4 regions of the Sporomusa sp. GT1 genome follow, and region 3 is predicted to be linked to each of the others. Evidence: riboswitches for the same ligand, from Rfam matches in the RefSeq annotation. Region 3 holds a riboswitch; each other region holds the start of a gene.
The links. Region 3 has a riboswitch for cyclic di-AMP ahead of GT1_RS22640 (3D domain-containing protein). Riboswitches for the same ligand answer to the same signal wherever they lie in the genome.

Region 1 (5,224 bases), on a different contig from region 3:
TCGAGATTGCCACGCCGGATGTATAGCAGAATTTAGCGTGGCAATCTTCTGTCTATTGAGCGAATGATAGGAGCTTGCATCATGGAAAAAATCGTTGTTTTGGGTATCGGCAATATTTTAATGCAGGACGAAGGTTTTGGCGTCCGGGTGGTTGAAGAACTTACCCGGCGTTATACCTTTCCGGATACTGTTGAAGTTCTTGACGGCGGTACGCTTGGCATGGAATTGCTGCGCTTTATCAAAGGCGCTGACCGGCTGCTGATTATTGATGCCATCAATGGCGGCAGTGAGCCAGGGGCTTTTTTTCAGTTTGCCAATGAGGAAGTCAAGGCTTATTTTAAACATAAAGTATCCATGCACGAACTGGGGATTCAGGACGTGCTGGCGGCACTGGAAGTATTGGAAGAGCCGGTGAAAGACGTGGTTGTATTAGGAGTTCAGCCGGCCGTTATTGATGTTGGTTTAGAATTAAGTGAAATAGTACAAGCTAGTGTTGACAATGCTATCTGCAGGACATTGCGAGTATTAGATTCTTGGGGTATAAACTGCCTGCCGCATACATAGGTATTATAACTGAAGACTTGCTTCCGGTGAGGTTCCCCCAACTGGAGTATAGTCGGAATTATCCAGCGATTTAGCTGCTCTTACTCCCGCCTAAAGAGGCGGGAGTCTTAGAGTGATTAAGTCAGCGGATACATGCGGGAGGTGGACTGTGAAGTACAATGTTCTCTATGTTATCCTTAGCCTTAAAGGAGTGCCTGAAGTATTTCCTGCTGAAGATTACAGGTTTAACGAGCAGAATGGTGTACATGAGCTGTTGATTACTGTTTTTGGGCAAAAATTATGGGTAGATACCCGGTCGGTTATGTTAAAGAAAATAGCGGGTGCCAGCTTTTGCTGGCAAGAGTATGAACAAGGAAAATATGTTGAGCTGAATCAGTCCAATGCCGTTTGCCCCGAATGTGGCTGGTGGCGGTGCCATGTATGCGACTCCTGCCGGTGCAATAAACCTAAGAAAGAAGACTAACCTTAACAGCATGGCGGCGAGGCTTTAGTGTTATTGGATATATATATTTACAATGTTGGCAGGAAAAAGGATTAATTTCGCGTATATTGTATACTAAGCCTATGCTAATTTTTCTCTAGGAGTGGTTATTATGCTGCGTGGCGTTCGAGGCGCGACAACTGTTACCGCAAACCAATGTGAAGAAATCTTTGAGCGCGTGGCTGAACTTCTAGCGGCAATTGTACGGGAAAATGCGATGAATACCGAAGATATTGGCGCTGTGATATTCAGCTCAACCCCTGATTTAAACGCGGCTTTTCCGGCTGCAGGTGCAAGAAAACTCGGCTGGACACAAGTGCCATTATTTGGCACCCAGGAAATAGAGTGTCCTGAAGCGCTGCCGTTGTGTATCAGAGTATTGATTCTTTGGAATACCGATACTTGTCAGCAGGATATCAAGCATATTTATTTGCATGACGCAATGGTTTTACGTCAGGATATCACAGCGTAAGAAGGTTCCAAGTGAAAAAGCGAGATTGTTTCGCCGTACCTCTCACAATGACTGTAGCGGGTCCTTACCGTCATTGCAGGTATGGGAAGTAATCTCGCTTTTTCAGTTCCAGGACTTGCATTCACTGCCCGGCAGTGCAATAATAAAATGGTGAAAAGGAGGCTGATTATGGCTTCACCGGAAAAGGTAATATCTATTGTTGTGCCGGTATTTAACGAACAGGATAATATCGACAACTTTTATCAGGAAGTTGTTAATGCTATGGAGCCGCTGGCCTATTCTTATGAACTCATTTTTATCGATGATGGTTCAAGTGATGCTACTCCGTTTATCTTAGAACGTTTAGTCAATGCGGACAAGCGGGTACGGGCGCTCATTATGGCTCGCAATTTTGGTCATCAGGTGGCTTTAACCTGCGGACTGGACCATGCAAAAGGGGATGCCGTTATTACCATGGATGGCGATATGCAGCACCCGCCTGAGATGCTGCCGCAGTTGATTGCCAAATGGGAAGAAGGTTTCCAGGTAGTCCAGACAGTGAGAATTAATACCGAAGGAGTATCCTGGTTTAAAAGCTTTACCTCAGGCATGTTTTATAAATTGATGAATGCCGTGTCTAATGTACAGGTTACCGAGGGTGGCTCTGATTTTAGATTATTAGATAAACAGGTGGTAGATAGTTTCCGGCGCTTTCGGGAGCGTGCCAGATTTATTCGAGGTATGATCAGCGCGATTGGCTATCGGCAGACTAAGATTGAATTTGTTGCGCCGAAACGTTTTGCCGGGCAATCCAAATTCTCATTAAAGCGAATGCTGCATTTTGCGCTTGATGGTATAACGGCATATTCTAAAACACCGCTCCGGTTTGCCTTTTATATTGGACTGGCCCTGGGGTTCAGCAGCATTGTGCTGACAGGCCATGTTGTTTATATTAGGCTTTTTACCGATGAAGCTGTTCCGGGCTGGGCGACAATTACGGCCAGTATTTTGCTGTTGGGCGGTTTGCAATTAGCGGGCATTGGTATTATTGGTGAATATGTCGGGAGAATATTTGAAGAAGTGAAACAGCGTCCGCTCTACTGGCTTCAGGCTGATTTGAGCCGGCAGCAAAACAAAGGTAACGAGTAGTAATTATCAGGAAACTATAATCCTCCCTAAATTTGTAAAAAAACCATGAATTTTAGGCAGGATTTTCAAATTTGATACAGAATAATAACCAAGGAGCGTTTTAGAAAGCCGAATCCAGCTCAGGTACGGGGGAACCAGTTTTATGGGGTGAAACCTGATTAGCACTGGCTTTTCAGGTAGGGTGCCTGCAACCCTAACCCGTCAGCTAACCTCGGAGGCCAAGGAGAGGGGAAACCAATTGCAAAAGTATTTCGGGTTTATTGTTGCTTTTTGTCTCTTTTTTGGGACCGCTGCTTTTGCCCATGCTTCAGGTACATATGAATCCGGTGACCGAGGCGCTGATGTAGCCGCTATTCAAACTCAGCTTAATGAGCTTGGTTTTGATGCCGGCACAGCAGATGGTGATTTTGGCAACTTAACGGTCAGTGCTGTCAAGGCTTTTCAAAAAGCTCGGGGTCTTGAGCCTGATGGTGTAGTTGGAGCACAAACTTATCGTGCTTTGATGGGGCGGGATATTCCTGCCAGCCGTGATTCTTCCACAACTTCGGTACGGCGTATTATTCAGACATCGCTGCGTTATCAAGGTGTGCCTTATGTATTTGGTGGGACAAGCCCTGGCGGTTTCGACTGTTCCGGCTTTACTCGCTTCGTATTTGCCCAGAGTGGTATTTCTCTGCCGCGAATGGCTGATGAACAGTTTGCAGTTGGGCGGCCTGTGTCTTACAGTCGTCTTCAACCCGGTGATTTGGTGTTTTTCACTACCTACGCACCGGGAGCATCTCACAGCGGCATCTATATTGGTGATGGTAATTTTATCAGCGCTACGTCCAGCCGCGGTGTGGCTATTGCCAGTATGAGCAGTAGCTATTGGGGTCCGCGCTACATTGGCGCCCGCCGGGTGATGTAAACCAACAAGAAGGGAAGGCATTATCTGTCTTCCCGCTTTTGTTATTTCATGCTATATACAGTCGATCTTTTGAGGTTACCCGTGCAACCAAGTAAAATAATGCTAAAAAAAGCAGCGGCAGCTATATATGCCGCTATATTTTTTTGATTTTTTGTTAAGAATAATCTTATTAAGCGGTGGAAAGTGTTGACAGTAGGATTCCGGCCTGTTACTATCTTAATAGGAATATTCTTATTAAAAGGGGATAGCGATATATATGATAAAAACAAGGATGGTTTTGGTTGTACTTTTTCTATTGGGGGTACTTGTCAGTGGTTGCGGTCAGAGAACAGCTGCGCCAGGTGATAATGCACAGCAAGCAGCCAAAATCAAGGTTTTGGCCAGTGTTTATCCGGTATACGAATTCGTCCGGCAGGTTGGTGGCGACAAAGTCGAGGTAGACATACTTGTTCCTGCCGGAGCCGAACCGCACGAATGGGAACCATCTGCCAAGGACTTGATACAGGTCAAAAATGCAAAACTGTTTTTCTTTCACGGTGCCAATTTCGAGCATTGGATTGGCAAAGTAACGGGGAAAGACGTACTTGGCAGCACAACGGCGGTTGAGGTCAGTAAAGGTATTGAATTAAAAGAAGGCATTCCCCATAGTCATGGACATGACGAACATAACCATGTTGATGAGCATAAGCATGAGCATGAAGAAAACGAAATTGATCCGCATGTTTGGCTTGATCCTGTATTGGCCCAGAAGGAAGTAGACAACATTGCGGAAGCTCTGGCTGCTGCCGATACAGCCAATGCCGCCTATTACCGTGAAAATGCCGCTAATTATAATAAAGAGCTGCAAAAGCTTCACGAAGAGTATCAGAGCGGTTTGCAAAAGGTAAAGAAACGTACAATTATTACTACCCATGCTGCTTTTGGCTATTTGGCAGAGCGCTACCAGCTGGAACAGGTTGCCATCATGGGTTTGTCACCGGATGCTGAACCAACGCCGGAAAAGATGGCTGATATTACCAAGCTGTGTCGTGAACGGCAAATTAGTTACATATTTTCGGAGACCATTGTGAGTTCCAAAGTAGCGGAAACTTTGGCTAAAGAAGCCGGCGCCAAAGTTCTGGTATTGCATCCGGTGGATGCGTTAACCCCTGAGGAAGTAAAGCAGGGGAAGAATTATCTTACACTGATGCGAGCAAACTTAGCCAATTTAATCCAGGCTCTCGAATAATAAATTGCATTCAGAGATTGCCGCGTTACCGCTTGCTGGCGTAGCGTGGCAATCTCATTCCTATTAGGAATCTTTTTTGCAGTAGAAAGGGGGGAAAAGATATGACTGTCGATCATGCAGCAAGTGTCATTGCTGTAATAGCCCGTTTAAGAGATAAAGGCTACCGGATAACAGCCCAGCGGCAGGCTATGATTGCGCAGCTGGTTGAGTCAGGCCAAGCGTTGTCCGCCTTTGAAATTTGGGAAAAACTAAAGGTGCGCTATCAGGACATAAGCCTGGACACTGTATACCGCAATCTTCATGTTTTGGTTGACTTAGAAGCGTTAACCCCGATAAATGCCCTGGGAAAAGAAAGTGTCAGATATGAATTGGTGGACACCAGCCATCATCATCATATTGTATGTGTAAAATGCGGACAAACGCAATGTATTGAGTATTGCCCGG
Region 2 (5,224 bases), on a different contig from region 3:
CGCGATAACTCCAAGACCATCGAGGAATCGGTGGAGGACGTGCAGTTTAACCTGGTGGTCGGCGGTGTTCTGGCTGTCGCCATTGTGTTTTTGTTCCTGGGAAACTGGCGGAGTACCATCATTTCCGGCATAACCATTCCTGTTTCCGTTATCGCTTCCTTCGTGGTTATGAAGGCGCTGGGCTTTTCCCTTAACACCATGTCACTGTTGGCGCTGTCGTTGGCGGTTGGCTTGTTGATTGACGATGCCATCGTCGTTATTGAAAATATTGTGCGCCATCTCGAAATGGGTAAAGACAAAATGACGGCTGCACTGGAGGGAACAGCCGAAATCGGGCTGGCGGTTATGGCCACTACCTTTACACTGGTGGCGGTATTCCTGCCGGTGGGCATGATGAGCGGTATTGTCGGTCAGTTCTTTAAGGAGTTCGGCATTACCGTGGCAGCCAGTGTATTGGTTTCCTTATTTGTGGCCTTTACCTTAACACCTATGCTGTCGTCTAAATATTTGAATCACGCGTCCATTAAGGGGACCGGTAAATTAAGCCAGGCCTGGCTGACCTGGAATGGAAAATTTGACGAATTAACCGCCAAATATGGTGAGTTTTTGCGTCAGGCTCTGGGTCACCGCGGCAAAGTGCTGCTGGCAGCGGCAGTTCTATTTGTCGGCAGCCTGCTGCTCACACCGCTGCTGGGTACAACCTTTGTGCCCGATGCCGATAACGGGGAATTTACCGTAACGGCTACTGTCGACCCGGGAATGAGTGTGGCTGCCGTAGGTGATATGGCTGATGCCATGTCGCAAATTATCGGCGCCATTCCTGAAGTTGAAATGACCTATAGTGTGGCTAATACCAGAGAGATTAGTATTTTTAGCCAGCTTGTGCCGAAAAGTGAACGCAGTGTCAGCGATAACGACATTATTGCCGGCCTGCGTCAACAGCTCAAGGATATTCCCGGCGCAGATATCAGTGTCATGAAACAGTCAGGTCTGTCAGGCGGCAAACCGGTGTCGCTGGTTATCCAGGGGCAGTCGCTGGAAACCTTGGCGGTGATTGCCGAGCAGGTACAGCAAGCGGTTGCCGGTATTCCGGGAGCCGTCGAAGTATCGTCAAGCTATGAACCCGGTAACCCTGACGCCCAATTCATTGTGAATCGTGACCGGGCGGCTGACTTGGGTATTTCGTCAGCCAGCATTGCCGATACCTTGCAGACCATGTTTAACGGTAAGGTTGTCACCCAGTACAAGGACGGCGACGACTCACATGATGTCAGGGTCATCTTAGATCCGGAAGAGCGGCGCAGTTTGGGCAATGTCAACAAGGTATACCTGTCAGGAACGGCGCGCGATGAGGCCGGCCAGGCCGTCATGGTGCCGGTGTCACAGGTGACTGACACTGTCTATGCTACCAGTCCCGCCCAAATCAAACGTTATGACAATCAGCAGCAAATTACCATTTCGGCTAACTTAAGCGGAATCACTTTGGGCGAGTTTAACTCTGCGTTTGAGAAAAAAGCGGCTGAAATTGATATGCCGGAAGGCTATCAATTTGTGGCTACCGGTCAGACGGAATCCATGAATGACGTTTTTAGCAGCATGGTCCTGGCGCTGGGCATGGCAGTGTTGTTTATCTTCTTTGTCCTGGCAGCCCAGTTTGAAAGCTACCTTGATCCTTTTTCCATCATGCTGGCCTTGCCGTTAGCCATAATCGGAGCCATCATCGGTCTGCTGGTTATGGGCAGTGAACTCAGTATGATGTCCCTCATCGGTATTATTATGCTGATGGGCTTGGTAACCAAGAACGCTATCCTGCTGGTGGATTTCGCCAAACAGCGTCGTGAACAAGGCGTGGAACGCAACCAGGCATTAGTCGAAGCAGCCATCCAGCGGATGCGCCCGATTATCATGACAACTGCGGCAATGATTTTCGGTATGCTGCCGCTGGCGTTAGGAATCGGGCCGGGGGCTGAAGCCCGGGCGCCGATGGCTCACGCCATCATTGGCGGTCTGGTGACTTCGACCATTCTCACCCTGGTGGTAGTGCCGGTAGTGTACACGATATTTGACGATATTCAACAAGGAAAGTTTAGCTTGAAGAAAGTATTCAAGAAAGCATAAGCCTGGAGAAATCCCTGCCGTTCTTTACCGGAACGGCAGGGATATTTTTCGTATATCAACCGTAATGAAAGACCGAGTGCGAGGGCGGAAAATAGCGTGCTGTTGCGAGCCGTCAAGCCTATTGTGTTCTGTGCCTATAGGCAGCGATAAGCAGGCATAAGCCAAGTGTAGCAGGACTTTATGTTTGATTAGAAAAGCAGTAAGATAACAATGCATACACAATATAAGGCCGAGTTCCGTAATGGAAGCGGAGGAACCACTTTTGGGGTTAATTTTGTCCTTGTGACAAAAGGGATGTTTTCTCTTGTCATCCTACCCGTCAGCTAACTTCGCAGGCCAAAGCAAGGGGTCGAAAGGCCGTCAGGTCTTTTTCTTATGCCCAAAAATCGAATAATGAAACTGGAGGCGCTGGTATGATGCGCGAATTTCGCCGATTACTAATCGGCAAACCCCTTCACAACCGGGAATTGGCTCATGAAAAACTTCCCAAGTGGAAAGCCTTATCCATCTTTTCCTCTGATGCGTTATCGTCGGTGGCTTACGGGCCGGAACAAATTATGCTTACCCTGGTGGCTGTTCCGGGTATTATTGCCTATGGCTTTATGGCGCCGGTAGCGCTCTCCATTCTGCTACTGCTGGGCATCGTGGTTTTGTCCTATGTGCAGGTTGCGAAGGCCAATCCCGGCGGGGGCGGGGCCTACGCTGTGGCCAAAAAAAACCTGGGAGAAATGCCGGCGCTGGTGGCTGCCGGTTCGGTATTTGCCGATTATGTGCTGACAGCCGCTGTAAGCGTCTCAGCCGGTACGGCGGCCATTGTTTCCGCTCTGCCTGACCTTGCCGGGCACGAAGTGACCCTGGATGTAATGGTGCTCTTTGGTTTGCTGATGCTGGTGAATCTGCGTGGTGTCCGGGAATCGTCCAATGCCTTTGTTATACCCACCTACGCCTTTTTATTCGGCGTAATTGCTTTAATTGCAACAGGTGTCTGGAAAGCCTTCACCGGCGCACCCTATCTGTTGCCGCCGGAGTCTTTGGCCCGTCAGCAACTGGACTGGGCCATGCTGTTTGTCATCTTGCGGGCTTTCGCCAATGGCTGCAGCTCTATGACCGGGGTTGAGGCTATTGCTGACAGTGTGCCGATGTTCAAGCAGCCTGAGGCCCGTAACGCAACGGTTACCACCTATTGGATGGCCGGTATCCTGAGCTTTATGTTCCTGGGTATCACCTATCTGGTTATGCACTATCATATCCTGCCTGTTGCCGAAGTAACCGCCATGTCGCAACTGGCTGAGCAAATTTTTGGCCGTTCGGCAGTGTATTACTATATTCAATTCACGACCATGCTGGTGTTATATCTGGCCGCCAATACCGCCTACAACGGGTTGCCGATGCTGTTGGCTATTGTCGCCAGAGATGGCTACCTGCCGCGCTATCTGTCAACCCGCGGTGAACGGTTAACCTTTTCTAACGGGATTATCCTGCTCACCCTTGCCGCTGCGTTATTGATTATCGCTTTTCAGGGAGATACCGAGCACCTGATTTCCTTGTATGCTATAGGTGTTTTCATTTCCTTTACCATTGCGCAGGCCAGTATGGTGGTGCACTGGTACCGGCAGCGGGGTAAGGGCTGGCAGGTCCGGGCCTTCCTCAACGGTCTTGGCGCTGCCGTCACCGGCTTGGTGGTTCTGATTATTACGGTAACGAAATTCCTTTATGGAGCCTGGGTTGTGCTTGTTTTCATTCCCATCATGATTTATATATTTAAAGCCATCCGGGGACATTATAATACCATGTCGGAGCAATTGCACCTGCCCGAAGCATGCTATGAAAGAGGTGCGGCCACCTTTCCCAAAGGCAAACACACCGTTATTGTGCCTGTATCCAGTCCCACCCGTGTTGTGTATGAGACCATCAAATACGCCAAAATGATCGGTGATGATATCCTGGCCGTTCATGTATCTGACAATGATGAACTGACCAAAAAGGTCATAGAAAAATGGAAGCTGTGGGACCCTGGTGTGGAATTGGTGGTTATTCGTTCGCCGTACCGGCTGTTAATGCGCCCGCTCTTGCATTTTATTGAAAAAAGATGCCGGGAGAAGGGGCCGAATGATTATATCACCGTCATTATTCCGGAGTTTGAAACCAGAAAAGCATGGCACCGGTTATTGCACAACCAGACCGGCTGGTTCTTGCGCAATACTCTTATTTGGAAAGAAAATGTCATTGTAACCACAGTGCCGTATCATTTGACAAAATAACCGGGACGGACCTTCCGGGATCACACCCGGGAGGTCCGGCACCGGTGTCTGTCAGATAACACTGCGCTGCCGGCGCCTCAGTACTGTTGCCGGCTGTAAGGCCGCAGCAGCGGTTTTTCTTTACTCAAAAACTTGACAAGCCTTTTGGTACTCGGTATAATTAAGCAGTATCAATTGGCTGACGGTTTGTCTGGTGATATTGCCGGGCTTGCAATATTTACCGCTTGCATTGATTTGAAAAATAAGATATAATAAGTTTCTGTTGAGAGCACTTGGAGAGATGTCCGAGCGGTTGAAGGAGCACGCCTGGAAAGCGTGTGTACGGGAAACTGTACCGAGGGTTCGAATCCCTCTCTCTCCGCCATAAAATTCAAGGCCGGTATACGGCTTTTTGTTTTCTAGGCCGGACTGTAGCAGTGCCGGGTCTTACGCAATAGGAACTCATGAATCGCGTCAGGTCCGGAAGGAAGCAGCGCTAAGTGATACTTCTTATGTGCCGTAAGGGTGCCTGGTATCTGCTGTGGTCCGTCGTGGGAAACAAGGCCGTATGGTACGCGGAAGCAATATAATATATCTATTGAAAGTAGCCAATGAGGGCTGCTTTTTTGTTATATGGCAAACTGCACCACCCGCCTGCGCCTGCCAGATTCTTTACCGTGGGATATACATACGGTGGCGGATAAATTATTTTCTTGAAAAAGGGAAATATTTTAGTAATGTTGAATATAAATGAAACTTGCAATATCTAATGTCTTAGCGGGGTAAAGGAGGTATGGGCGTGGCTTATGTGGCTTTATACCGCAAATGGCGGCCGCAGGATTTTGATTCCTTAGTCGGTCAGGAGC
Region 3 (5,224 bases):
CAGCGGTCCGGCACAAGCCGTGTTTTCTTTATCCTAACAGAAAGTATAACTTTCTTAAGAGCAGGATAAGGGCAACATCGGCTTCCACCTTCGCCACGGGCTCGGCACAAGCCGTGTTTTCTTTATTAAACACTATAATTTGGTGATTCTTTAGTGATACTTATATCATGGGGATGACTTTCTTTAAGACCGGCACCGGTAATCCTGATGAACCGGGTTTTTGAGATGAGCTCTTCAATGTTGCGTACGCCACAATATCCCATACCGGCACGCAGGCCGCCAATCAGCTGGAACACAGTGTCGGCAACAGAACCTTTATAAGGAACCCGGCCTTCTATTCCTTCCGGAACCAGTTTGTCCATATTTTCCTGGAAGTAGCGGTCTTTACTGCCTTCTGCCATAGCACCTAAAGAACCCATACCACGATATACCTTATAGCTGCGTCCTTGATAAATAATGGTTTCTCCAGGACTTTCCTCCGTACCGGCCAGCAGGTTGCCGATCATTACGATCTGGGCCCCGGCTGCAATGGCTTTGGCAACATCGCCGGAATATTTGATACCGCCGTCAGCGATAATAGGAACATTATACGGGCGCGCAGCTTGGGCACAGTTATAAATTGCTGTAATCTGGGGTACACCGATACCGGCAATTACCCGGGTAGTACAAATGGAACCTGGTCCAATGCCTACCTTAATGGCATCTGCGCCGGCTTCAATCAGGTCACGGGTAGCTTCCGCTGTAGCAACATTACCGGCAATGAGGTCGACGTGAGGAAATGTATCCTTAATCTTCTTTACTGCGTTAAGTACACCTTGCGAATGACCGTGGGCGGTATCGACAACAATAACATCCACTTTGGCCGCTACAATAGCTTCAACCCGGTCCATCATGTCTGCGCCGACACCAACGGCGGCTGCCACCAGTAAACGGCCTTTGGGATCTTTGGCTGAGCTTGGATACTTTTGCGCCTTCTCAATATCTTTAATAGTAATAAGTCCTTTTAAATTCCCCTCAGCATCAAGCAGCGGCAACTTTTCTATCCGGTGCTCACGCAAGATTTCCTTGGCTTCTTCCAGGGAAGTGCCAACAGGGGCAGTGATCAGATGTTCTCTGGTCATACAATCGCCGATTCTCCGGCTTAAGTCTGTTTCGAAACGCAAATCGCGATTGGTCAGGATACCGACAAGCTTATCATGTTCAGTTACCGGTACACCGGAAATGCGGTATTTTTCCATAAGATCATGAGCATCCTGCAGGGTGTTGTTCGGAGATAAAAATATTGGGTCAACAATAATTCCATGCTCTGAACGTTTGACTTTGTCAATTTCATTAGCCTGACGCGCAATTGGCATATTTTTATGTATTACCCCTATGCCACCCTCACGCGCCATGGCAATCGCCATACGTGCTTCGGTGACTGTATCCATGCCGGAGCTGATTATAGGAATATTCAGCTTGATATTTTTTGTCAGATACGTGGATACTTCTACTTCTCTAGGCAAAACTTCGGATTTTGCCGGCACAAGCAAAACATCATCAAAAGTTAAACCTTCGGGGCCAAATTTGTTGTCAAACATTAACTGACTCCTTTCATGCAACATCTCGTAATAGGTATTTCTAATTATAATAACATAAATAAACTTACCAAATCTACCACTTTGTATGTAATTCATAAAAAAAATAAGAAAAACCGCTGGCGTGGTGCTGACAGCCGTCAATATTATAAAGGCGCAGGCACCTCTGTTATGCAGTAGACAATGCCTGGCAAAAGCCAGGCATTGTTGTTAATTAAGAACATATACTTTTACATTCTGAATTCCGAACTCATAAGCCTGCTCAACAGATTGCATGGCAATGTCGATACGATTGCCTTTGATTGCGCCGCCGGTATCCTCGGCCACACCATACATGGTATTGCCATCGGCAAACTCAATATATACTCTAGAGCCAAGGGGAATAATCCGGGGATCAACAGCAATTACGCCAGGGCGTATCTGGGTACCCAGGTAAGTCAGGTTGCCCCATTGACCGTTATCGTGCGGTCCGGGAGCGTAGGCGGTAGCTTTTACGTCCAAAACGGCTTTATAGCCAGGTTGGCCAGCCTGTGCGGCAAATGCCTGCGGCAGTAAAATCGCGGCAGTTAAAACTGCCATGGTAAGGGTACTGCAAATAATTTTTTTGATGTTTTTCATTGTAAAACACCCCTTTCTAAATGCCTACGAGGTTAGCTGACGGGTTCGGGACAAAGGGAAATCCCTACCGCTTGTTAGCGGATTCACCCCGGAAATGGTTCCCCCGTTTTCCTTTTTCTCTGGAAATTCGGCATGGCCTATATATTACAGAATATCCGCCGGTTAGGCAAGCATGTTTAGAAGTAGTTATCCGGCGATATTGATTATTAGCCGGGCTTTTCCTAGGTTATGCTTGTCCGGACGCATAAATAAATGTCAACTGAGAGCTAGCGTAAGTCCGGCCGCTGAAACCGCAATATAGCTACATAATTAAATGAGACTACCAGCATGGCAGCCCCATCAGAGTTATTATTATGTTACCTTGAAATTTGCATCACCTAGTCTTTTCCTAAAATAAACGGCGCAAACCCTAACTCTCCCCAAAAATAATTGTAGTAAATCTGAATAATGCCATCAAGCCTTCTGCGCAGAATTTTTTTTACATGACTAAGCGAGCTAAAAAACAGCCGTGCCTGAGGCTGTGCGCTGTTTACAGCCGCCTGCTGGTAAAACTGCACACATTTGTCGATGGTAATGTAAATCGACCAAAGAGCAGTAAGCTCCTGCAGACCGGCATTAGCAGCAGTTGTATTTTGGGTAGCTTGCTGCCAGACCGCGTCTGAGCCCAGCAATTGGGTCTCCGTTACCGACGGGTATCGAACACTGTCGCTCTCGCCGGTATTGAGTGCTGATAAAAGTTTTAAAAATTCCGTCTGAGAGTTTTTGATAAGCCCCAATACCGGTATTGGCACAGTGCCGGTGGTGGCAGTGTCATGTAATGTCTCTATTTGTCTGCTTAACGAAGTTTCAAGCTCAAACGCAAATTGTATGGGTATCATCGGAGAAGCGCCACCTTTCTAAAATTGAAACCATTTCGCAAGCGAAATGGCTTCAACAATTATTTATCAGATACTAGTTTACCGGCTTTGCCGATATGCTGGGGAGAAGCTTCGCGTACTACTATAGTTACGGCTTCAGGCGGGCATTTGGCTGTTTCTACAATAGCTTCGGTTACTTTTTTTACCATTTCACGTTTTTGCTCTAGTGAACGTCCTTCAATCAGGTCAATTTGTACAATTGGCATAGGTATTCCCTCCTTGAAATGATTTTCTTCCTATCTATCATCTTCGTTGCCCAAGGTAATAATCCCTGCATATGTAAATTAGGAACAAACATTTTTCTGGTCTGCACTACTGTTACCTGCCCCTATCCTGTTTGCCATGATGTGGGAGTAACACTTTTATTATATGGCTCATACAGTATAGTAAACACACCTTGTGATTTTAGATATTGAAGGGGGTCCATACTTATGAGCATATTCAGAGAGCTCCGCAACGAGTGCTTGATTAGGGAGCTTCAGCGTGAGTTAAACACCGACGTATTATTGTTTGGCTTCGACGGAATCGTTTATTTTGGTAATCTGCAAAAAATTGATGACTGCCGGGTCGCCTTTTTAACGCCAGCCATTGAAGCGGAGTCAAACGCAGAAATTCTTTCTCCTGGCGGAGAAGTTGTGGATGCAAAATTTATTCATGTTGATCTTTGGCAGATCGTTGCAAAAGCTACAGGAGTAAGGACTAATCCGTTTAGTAATGATTATTGTCCCGGTGCCGACGGTGTATCACAAAGAACCGAAACCAACGAACGGCAAGAGAGCCGTGAGTTGATTTGCATTCTAAGACGCATGATTGGTGATAATGTGGTAATTACAACCCTTGGCGGTTTCATATTTCAAGGAACCCTTGGCAATGTCGACGATGAATTGGCTTTTATCTCGGTTGATGAAATATTCGGGCCGGCCACCTCTTCGGGAATTTCTGATGATACAGTAAGTACTGCCGTTATTAATCTCGCAGCTATAGCATCTGCGTCCAGATCCACCGAATGCTAATTTAACTTTTGCTGTGATGTGAACCGAGTCAAGGTAATGCAATGCTAAGGTAAGACTCGGTAAATTTTTATCCTGATAGAAGGTATAACTTTCGCCTGGATAAGAGCAACACCGTCTTGCGCTTTCGCCATAGGCTCAGCGCAAGCCGTGTTTTCTTTACCGGGTCTTTTTTTCCTAACAGAAAGTATAACTTTCTTAAAAGCAGGATAAGGGCAACATCGGCTTCTGCCTTCGCCAAAGGCTCGGCACAAGCCGTGTTTTCTTTATCGGGGAGGCTGACAATATGCTAATGGCTACAGAATACTTGGGCGAAGTGGGCGTCGGGGTTACTGCACCCCAGTTTTTTCGTGCGCAGGATGATAATATCTATGTAGTCAAATTCCAGAACCATCGATTTGGCTCCCGGGTATTGGCAAGCGAATTTTTTGCAGCCAAGCTTGGTGCGATAATGAATTTGTGCTTTCCTCCAAGCGATATCATTGAAATTGATGAACAAATGCTCAATTCCCATCCCTGCCTCTTGGAGTTAGGCTTGGAACCCGGACCCCATTTTGGCTCCCGCTATCTGGAACATGCGGAATATATCGGGAAAAATCGATTGCACAAGGCTGTCAATGTACCGGAAATGGCCGGCATTATATTGTTCGACCATATGTTTCACAATGCAGACCGTGCTAAAAATCAAAAAAACCTATTACTTCATCTCGAGAATGACCAATATAAAATTTATGCGATAGATAATTCGCATTTGTTTAGATCCAGCCGCTGGACGATTGACTCATTTGAAAAACTTGGCACAAAAATAAAAACGTATTATTTCCAGCATTATAGAATTTTACTTAAGGACCTGCTTACTGCACAAGACTTTATTCCATACCTTGAGGTAGTGAACAAGCTGAGTAATGAGCAGCTTGACTGTATCGTGAATGAAATCCCCAATGAATGGCTGCCGGATGAAGCAGAACGTTCGGCTTTGGCAGATTATACCAAACTCCGGCGGGATATGGTGGGGCCGATCTGGGAGAAACTCTGCCGGCTTATACCGCGCAGCCGGGGTGGACGACGCTGGCTGTTTGCCAAGTAGTTGTTGTTTATGCTT
Region 4 (5,224 bases), on a different contig from region 3:
AAAGCATTTAGCAATGGCAGATTCTTTAGTATAATCCACACCCTGGTCTTTCAGCCAGCAGGCTTTATAAACCAGCAGCCGGGCAGCCTCAATTTGCATCGCCATATCAGCCAGCATAGCCTGTACAAGCTGGAACGAAGCAATAGGCTTATCAAATTGTACGCGCTCCTTGGAGTATTTAACAGCCAATTCAAAAGCCGCCTGAGCCAATCCCACCGATACCGCACCAACAAACGGCCGGGCAGCATCCAGTGTTTTCATGGCAATCTTGAAACCTTCTCCTTCACGGCCAATACGGTTAGTTGCCGGAATACGCACGTTGTCTAACACCAATTCGCAGGTATTAGAGGCCCTGATCCCCATCTTTTCTTCTTCTTTACCAACTGTAAAACCCGGAGTGCCGCGATCGACAATAAAAGCAGTCAGGCCACGGATACCGGCTGTTTTACGGGTATTAGCAAAAATAATATAAATTTCAGCAATGCCACCATTAGTAATAAAACACTTTGTTCCATTAAGAATATAATCTTCACCGTCTTTAACAGCGGTAGTGGCAACTGCTCCTGCGTCAGAACCGGCACCTGGCTCAGTCAGCGCAAAAGCGGCTAATTTACCATTATTAAGAACATCAAACATCTTCCGCTTTTGCTCATCAGTACCCAATAATACTACCGGATAAGAAGCTAAAGCATTGGCTGCCGTTGTTGTAGCTACACCAGCACACCCTTTTCCCAGTTCCTCATAGATAAGAGCGATTGAAAGGGCATCAAGACCTGGTCCATCATACTCTTCAGGAACAGTTAAATTGAGCAAGCCTGCTTCATCAAGCTTCTTCCACAGATCAGCTGGAACCACACCGTCTTTATCCATTTCTAAAGCGTGCGGAGTAATTTCTTTAGCCACAAAATCCTTTACCATCTTTTGTAGATCCAGTTGGTCGGGAGTAAAGTTAAAATCCATGCCTTGCCTCCTTATTGTTCGCATAATACAAAAAAATACTAAAGATAAGTATACCGCATAATGATTTTTTTGTTAACACCCAAATTGCAAAAAAATGAAAAAACGCGCTATTTTAACAGCAGTTTAGCGCCAACTGCAAGTAATACTAAGCCAAACAGCTGTTGAGGGCTGCAAGCCATACGTTCAAGGCCAAAGCCGCCAAAATGATCAATAAGAATGGCCGTCAATACTTGTCCGACAATTATAGCGGTAGTAGCATTGGCTACACCAACACTGGGGATACTGGCAGCTACCAAATATATTATGGCAACGCCAATCATACCTCCCAACCAGGAATACCAAGGTGCTCCTTGCCATGCGTACAAATTCCCCTTACCCATTTTAAACAAAAACAGCAAGATCATTACCAACAAACTTCCGGTAATTTGCACAATAAATGTGGCCTCCAAAAGACCAATAACTTTACTTAACGAAGAATTCAGCGACCCCTGCACCGCCATTAATACCCCGGAAACCAACGCTAATACCAATGGCAGCATTTCGCTTGAGATGAAGTTCAACTTAGACACGCCCCCGTATATTTGCACAATTCTAAGTGTAGTATAATACTTGGAAGTTATTAATATTCCAGGATAACCTGCTTTGGAATAAAAAAAAGAGGCTTACTCTGCTAAGCCTCTTTAGTCAAGTATATATACTGTTACTTGCCGAACGCCAAAAGCCAAAGCCTCGCGGCGGTTCTCATAAGCCAAATCAATACGGTTACCCTTAATCGCACTGCCGATATCGTCAGCTACTGCATACCCATAGCCTTTAATATACAATCTGGTTCCCAAAGGAATAACCGATGGATCGACAGCAACCAAACCCTTACGCAAATAATTGCCCCGGTATGTATAGCTGCCATTTCCAGGATCATGCGCCGTATACGCTGATGCCTTCATAACAATAGAGCGGCTGTATCTGCTGGGTTCACTCGTCAAGCGCCCAAGATAGGCGAATGTTTCTTTGTCAACAATACCCGTTACTTCAAGGTCATTATTACGTTGAAATTCTTTTACGGCCTTAGCGGTAATCGGACCGAAGATCCCATCAATCGCGCCGGCATAAAAACCACCATCTGCCAAAAACTTCTGCACAGCTCGTACTTCATCGCCACGTGCGCCAACAGCAATCGGCGCTTTTTCCGGCTGCTCCGCAGTCAATCCGACCGATGGGCTGCTTACTGCAAACAGCATGACCAATGCAAAAGTAAACGCCCAAAAGGCTCTTTTCAATGGTTTCACCTCTCTTACAATGCGCCTCCGAGGTTAGCTGTCGGGTTTGGGCAAAAGAGAATGTGAGAACGCCCTACCGCGATTGCGGATTCACCCCTGTATTTCTATTGGTTCCCCCGTACCATATAAGGATTCGGCATTATAAATATAATATACCAAATTGCAAGCTTGGTCAAATTCGATATCATGGTATATTCTTGTCATATCGTCTATTTCTTTCAGTTATTTAAAAATTTCAGGAAAAATTGGAGGCAAACATTATATTCCCAGCGCCGTGCATAACTCCTTACTCGCTACACCGGTAACAGCTACCCCTTTATCTGCTTGATAAGCTTTAACCGCTTCTTCTGTCATAGTGCCAAACAAGCCGTCAGCCCGTCCCTGAAAGTATCCCATCTCTTTAAGTTTGAGCTGCAGCGCAGCTACGTCGGAGCCTGAAGCTTTATATTTCAAATTTCTTTCAATCCTAATATTTCTGCCTGTAATGCTTACCGGAGTACCAATAGGAGTCCATTCAAACAGCTCTTCGACATCCTTATTGCGCATTCTGATACAGCCATGGCTGGCAAATTGTCCAATTGACCATGGCTTATTGGTCCCATGAATACCAAATGTGCCCCACGGCACATTTAACCCCATCCAGCGAGTACCAAACCCTGTTCCCCAGTCATAATCCTTCCATACAACATTCCATTCGCCAATAGGGGTGGGAGTTTTACTTTTACCCACAGCAATCCGGTACTTTTTGTAAAGCTCACCATCGTTATGGAGCTCTAACTCCCTTGACTGAACTTTTATTAGAATGCTCACCTTACCGGCAGGTGCCTCAAAGGGTTGCCGACTATCAATTGCCGCCAGGTCCTGTTCATCCATATACTCAAAGCCAAGAATGCTAAAAACAATGCTTAAAATAGCTAATACTGCTATACCGAAAAATATCCGTGAACGCCTGACTTTAAACGACCATAAGGAATTCACCTGGTTCGCCCCCTTACAGACTGTATTCTTCAGAAAATATATGCAGCTGTCCGCAAGGGTATGAAATTTTACATGCTGTCAGGCCAACAAAAAAATTAACCGGCTAAAGCCGGTTAATTTAACACATTACATCGCATTAGCTACCATAACCCAATGGCACTTTGCGGGATTAAGATCCAAATGAATATTATTCTTGACTGCGTTTGGCATCAAAATAGTTATTAGTGTTAGTAAGCAACGTAGAAAGCAAGACCACCTCATCCTGGTATCCGGCTAAACGGTCACTTACCTCTGCTTGGACTTTTTCCTGCACGCTACTACGCACAGCAGTCTCTACCGCCCGGGCAATGTTTTGCTTAGCCACATCCTGGTCCTGGACTGCCAGTTGCGCCGCAACTGAGCTAATATCATTAACAATATCCGCTTTTCCGGTGCGTTCAAGGGCAAATTGGGCAAGAGTTCCCCACAATGCCTGTTTATTGCCTTGTTCAAAATTATCCTTTATTTTCAACAACTCTTCAATCTGGGCAGCCTGTGCGTTGGCAGCAGATAATTCAGCCAGTTGGTCTCCCAAAGACGCAGCCTCTGCTTTAGGCATCGCCAACGAAAATATTGGCATTGCGAAAACCATCAACATGACAGCGGCTATCTTTCTTTTCACAATAATACTCCTTCCCCTTTAATGGTTTGGATTCGTAACACATTTTATCATATAGTTTACATAATTAATAGAGGTAAATTAAACAAGAAAACTGATTGCAAAAACAATCAGCTTTTTTTGTCCTAACAGAAATATAACTTTCTTAAGAACAGGATCAACACCGGCTTCCGCTGCGACGCGCCTGGATGGTGCTAATACCGATTGTGCCACGGATGGCATAGCAATTCGGCCCGCCAAAGACTCGGCACAAGCCGTGTTTTCTTTATTTAATGCAAGCAGTTATAGTACCATTTTCAAATACCGGAATAACTGACAAGGTATCTTGTTGTAAACATAACATAACATCTTGTTCAAAGCCGATACTACGTAAATAGCTGGCATGTGACGATTCTGCCACCCTTGGCAGTAACTCGGCGGCAAAATCACGGTACATCGCCTGCGCGGCCAATGCGGTGTCACTGAGTTTAGCAGTCTTACTGAAGCGCTCTGCCAGCAGGCCTGCACACAAAGTGTCTTCCAAGGAAAACCGCCCCTCCGAACCGGCACATACAATGACGACATCGTCTTGCTGCTGTTGTAAAGCACTTGTTATGGCAGCCGCATTAACAAAAGCCATTGCATATACCTTTTGAGCCGCACTTGCTTTGGTTAATGCCAACGTTCCGTTGGTCGTTGTCATTACAATTGTTTTACTTGCTACTTGTTCCCGTGTGTATTCAAAAGGCGAATTTCCCAGGTTAAAACCCGGAATAAGCAAGCCTTCGCGTTCACCAGCCAGCAATATATCCGGATTATTAGCTTTAAGCTTGTTAGCCTCTGCTACTGTTCTTACAGGGATTAGCTCTTTACAGCCATTGGCACAAGCAGTGGCAATACTTGTCGTCGCTCTAAGCACATCAATAACCACCGCACTGTACTTACTGTATTTTTCATCGTCAAAATCGTTAGGAGTAAAACAAATATCAATATTCACGATTTCTACCTCACTTTCCTGACCAAGAATCCGTATTACATATATCCAAATTATATATATCCAAAAATATGTACATTTTTGTCAGACTAAAAGGAAAGCGCTTGGGCTGTCCAAGCGCTGCTCTGTTAACCTAGAATACCCTGTTTTACATTGTCTAAGCCTAAACGATCTATCATCATGCCAATGCGCTCGTGTTTGCGGGCATTGGCTTTGTAGTAAGCAATGATTTTATTAATAATCGCGATTACTTCTTCCTGAGGTATTTGTTCTGTTAATAAATCAGCAACTCTGGCTCTGGCACCAGCACAGCCGCCAATTACAATTTTCCAGCCTTTAGCGGTACCGATCAGGCCTATATCCTTTACCCAGCCCTCA

Region 1: another riboswitch for cyclic di-AMP. It lies ahead of GT1_RS02040 (C40 family peptidase); the one in region 3 lies ahead of GT1_RS22640 (3D domain-containing protein).
Region 2: another riboswitch for cyclic di-AMP. It lies ahead of GT1_RS08195 (APC family permease); the one in region 3 lies ahead of GT1_RS22640 (3D domain-containing protein).
Region 4: another riboswitch for cyclic di-AMP. It lies ahead of GT1_RS00025 (peptidoglycan-binding protein); the one in region 3 lies ahead of GT1_RS22640 (3D domain-containing protein).

Annotation. Positions count from the first base shown of each region.
Region 1 is NZ_BMBX01000001.1:380,369-385,592, reverse strand. It holds gene GT1_RS02060 (HyaD/HybD family hydrogenase maturation endopeptidase) at 82-564, shown strand; gene GT1_RS02055 (hypothetical protein) at 713-1,027, shown strand; gene aroH (chorismate mutase) at 1,158-1,517, shown strand; gene GT1_RS02045 (glycosyltransferase family 2 protein) at 1,686-2,645, shown strand; cyclic di-AMP (ydaO/yuaA leader) riboswitch at 2,742-2,880, shown strand; gene GT1_RS02040 (C40 family peptidase) at 2,905-3,552, shown strand; gene GT1_RS02035 (metal ABC transporter solute-binding protein, Zn/Mn family) at 3,809-4,780, shown strand; gene GT1_RS02030 (Fur family transcriptional regulator) at 4,882-5,224, shown strand, end outside.
Region 2 is NZ_BMBX01000004.1:152,160-157,383, reverse strand. It holds gene GT1_RS08200 (efflux RND transporter permease subunit) at 1-2,118, shown strand, start outside; cyclic di-AMP (ydaO/yuaA leader) riboswitch at 2,336-2,471, shown strand; gene GT1_RS08195 (APC family permease) at 2,532-4,379, shown strand; tRNA gene GT1_RS08190 (tRNA-Ser) at 4,654-4,743, shown strand; gene dnaX (DNA polymerase III subunit gamma/tau) at 5,152-5,224, shown strand, end outside.
Region 3 is NZ_BMBX01000003.1:247,811-253,034, reverse strand. It holds gene guaB (IMP dehydrogenase) at 126-1,580, opposite strand; gene GT1_RS22140 (hypothetical protein) at 1,596-1,757, shown strand; gene GT1_RS22640 (3D domain-containing protein) at 1,788-2,195, opposite strand; cyclic di-AMP (ydaO/yuaA leader) riboswitch at 2,201-2,338, opposite strand; gene GT1_RS06820 (hypothetical protein) at 2,573-3,073, opposite strand; gene GT1_RS06815 (2-hydroxymuconate tautomerase) at 3,133-3,318, opposite strand; gene GT1_RS06810 (hypothetical protein) at 3,544-4,125, shown strand; gene GT1_RS06805 (HipA family kinase) at 4,409-5,209, shown strand; gene GT1_RS06800 (TVP38/TMEM64 family protein) at 5,217-5,224, opposite strand, start outside.
Region 4 is NZ_BMBX01000001.1:1,522-6,745, forward strand. It holds gene GT1_RS00015 (acyl-CoA dehydrogenase family protein) at 1-960, opposite strand, end outside; gene GT1_RS00020 (DMT family transporter) at 1,068-1,520, opposite strand; gene GT1_RS00025 (peptidoglycan-binding protein) at 1,641-2,237, opposite strand; cyclic di-AMP (ydaO/yuaA leader) riboswitch at 2,244-2,386, opposite strand; gene GT1_RS00030 (L,D-transpeptidase family protein) at 2,496-3,215, opposite strand; gene GT1_RS00035 (hypothetical protein) at 3,403-3,876, opposite strand; gene GT1_RS00040 (2-phosphosulfolactate phosphatase) at 4,139-4,849, opposite strand; gene GT1_RS00045 (NAD(P)/FAD-dependent oxidoreductase) at 4,975-5,224, opposite strand, start outside.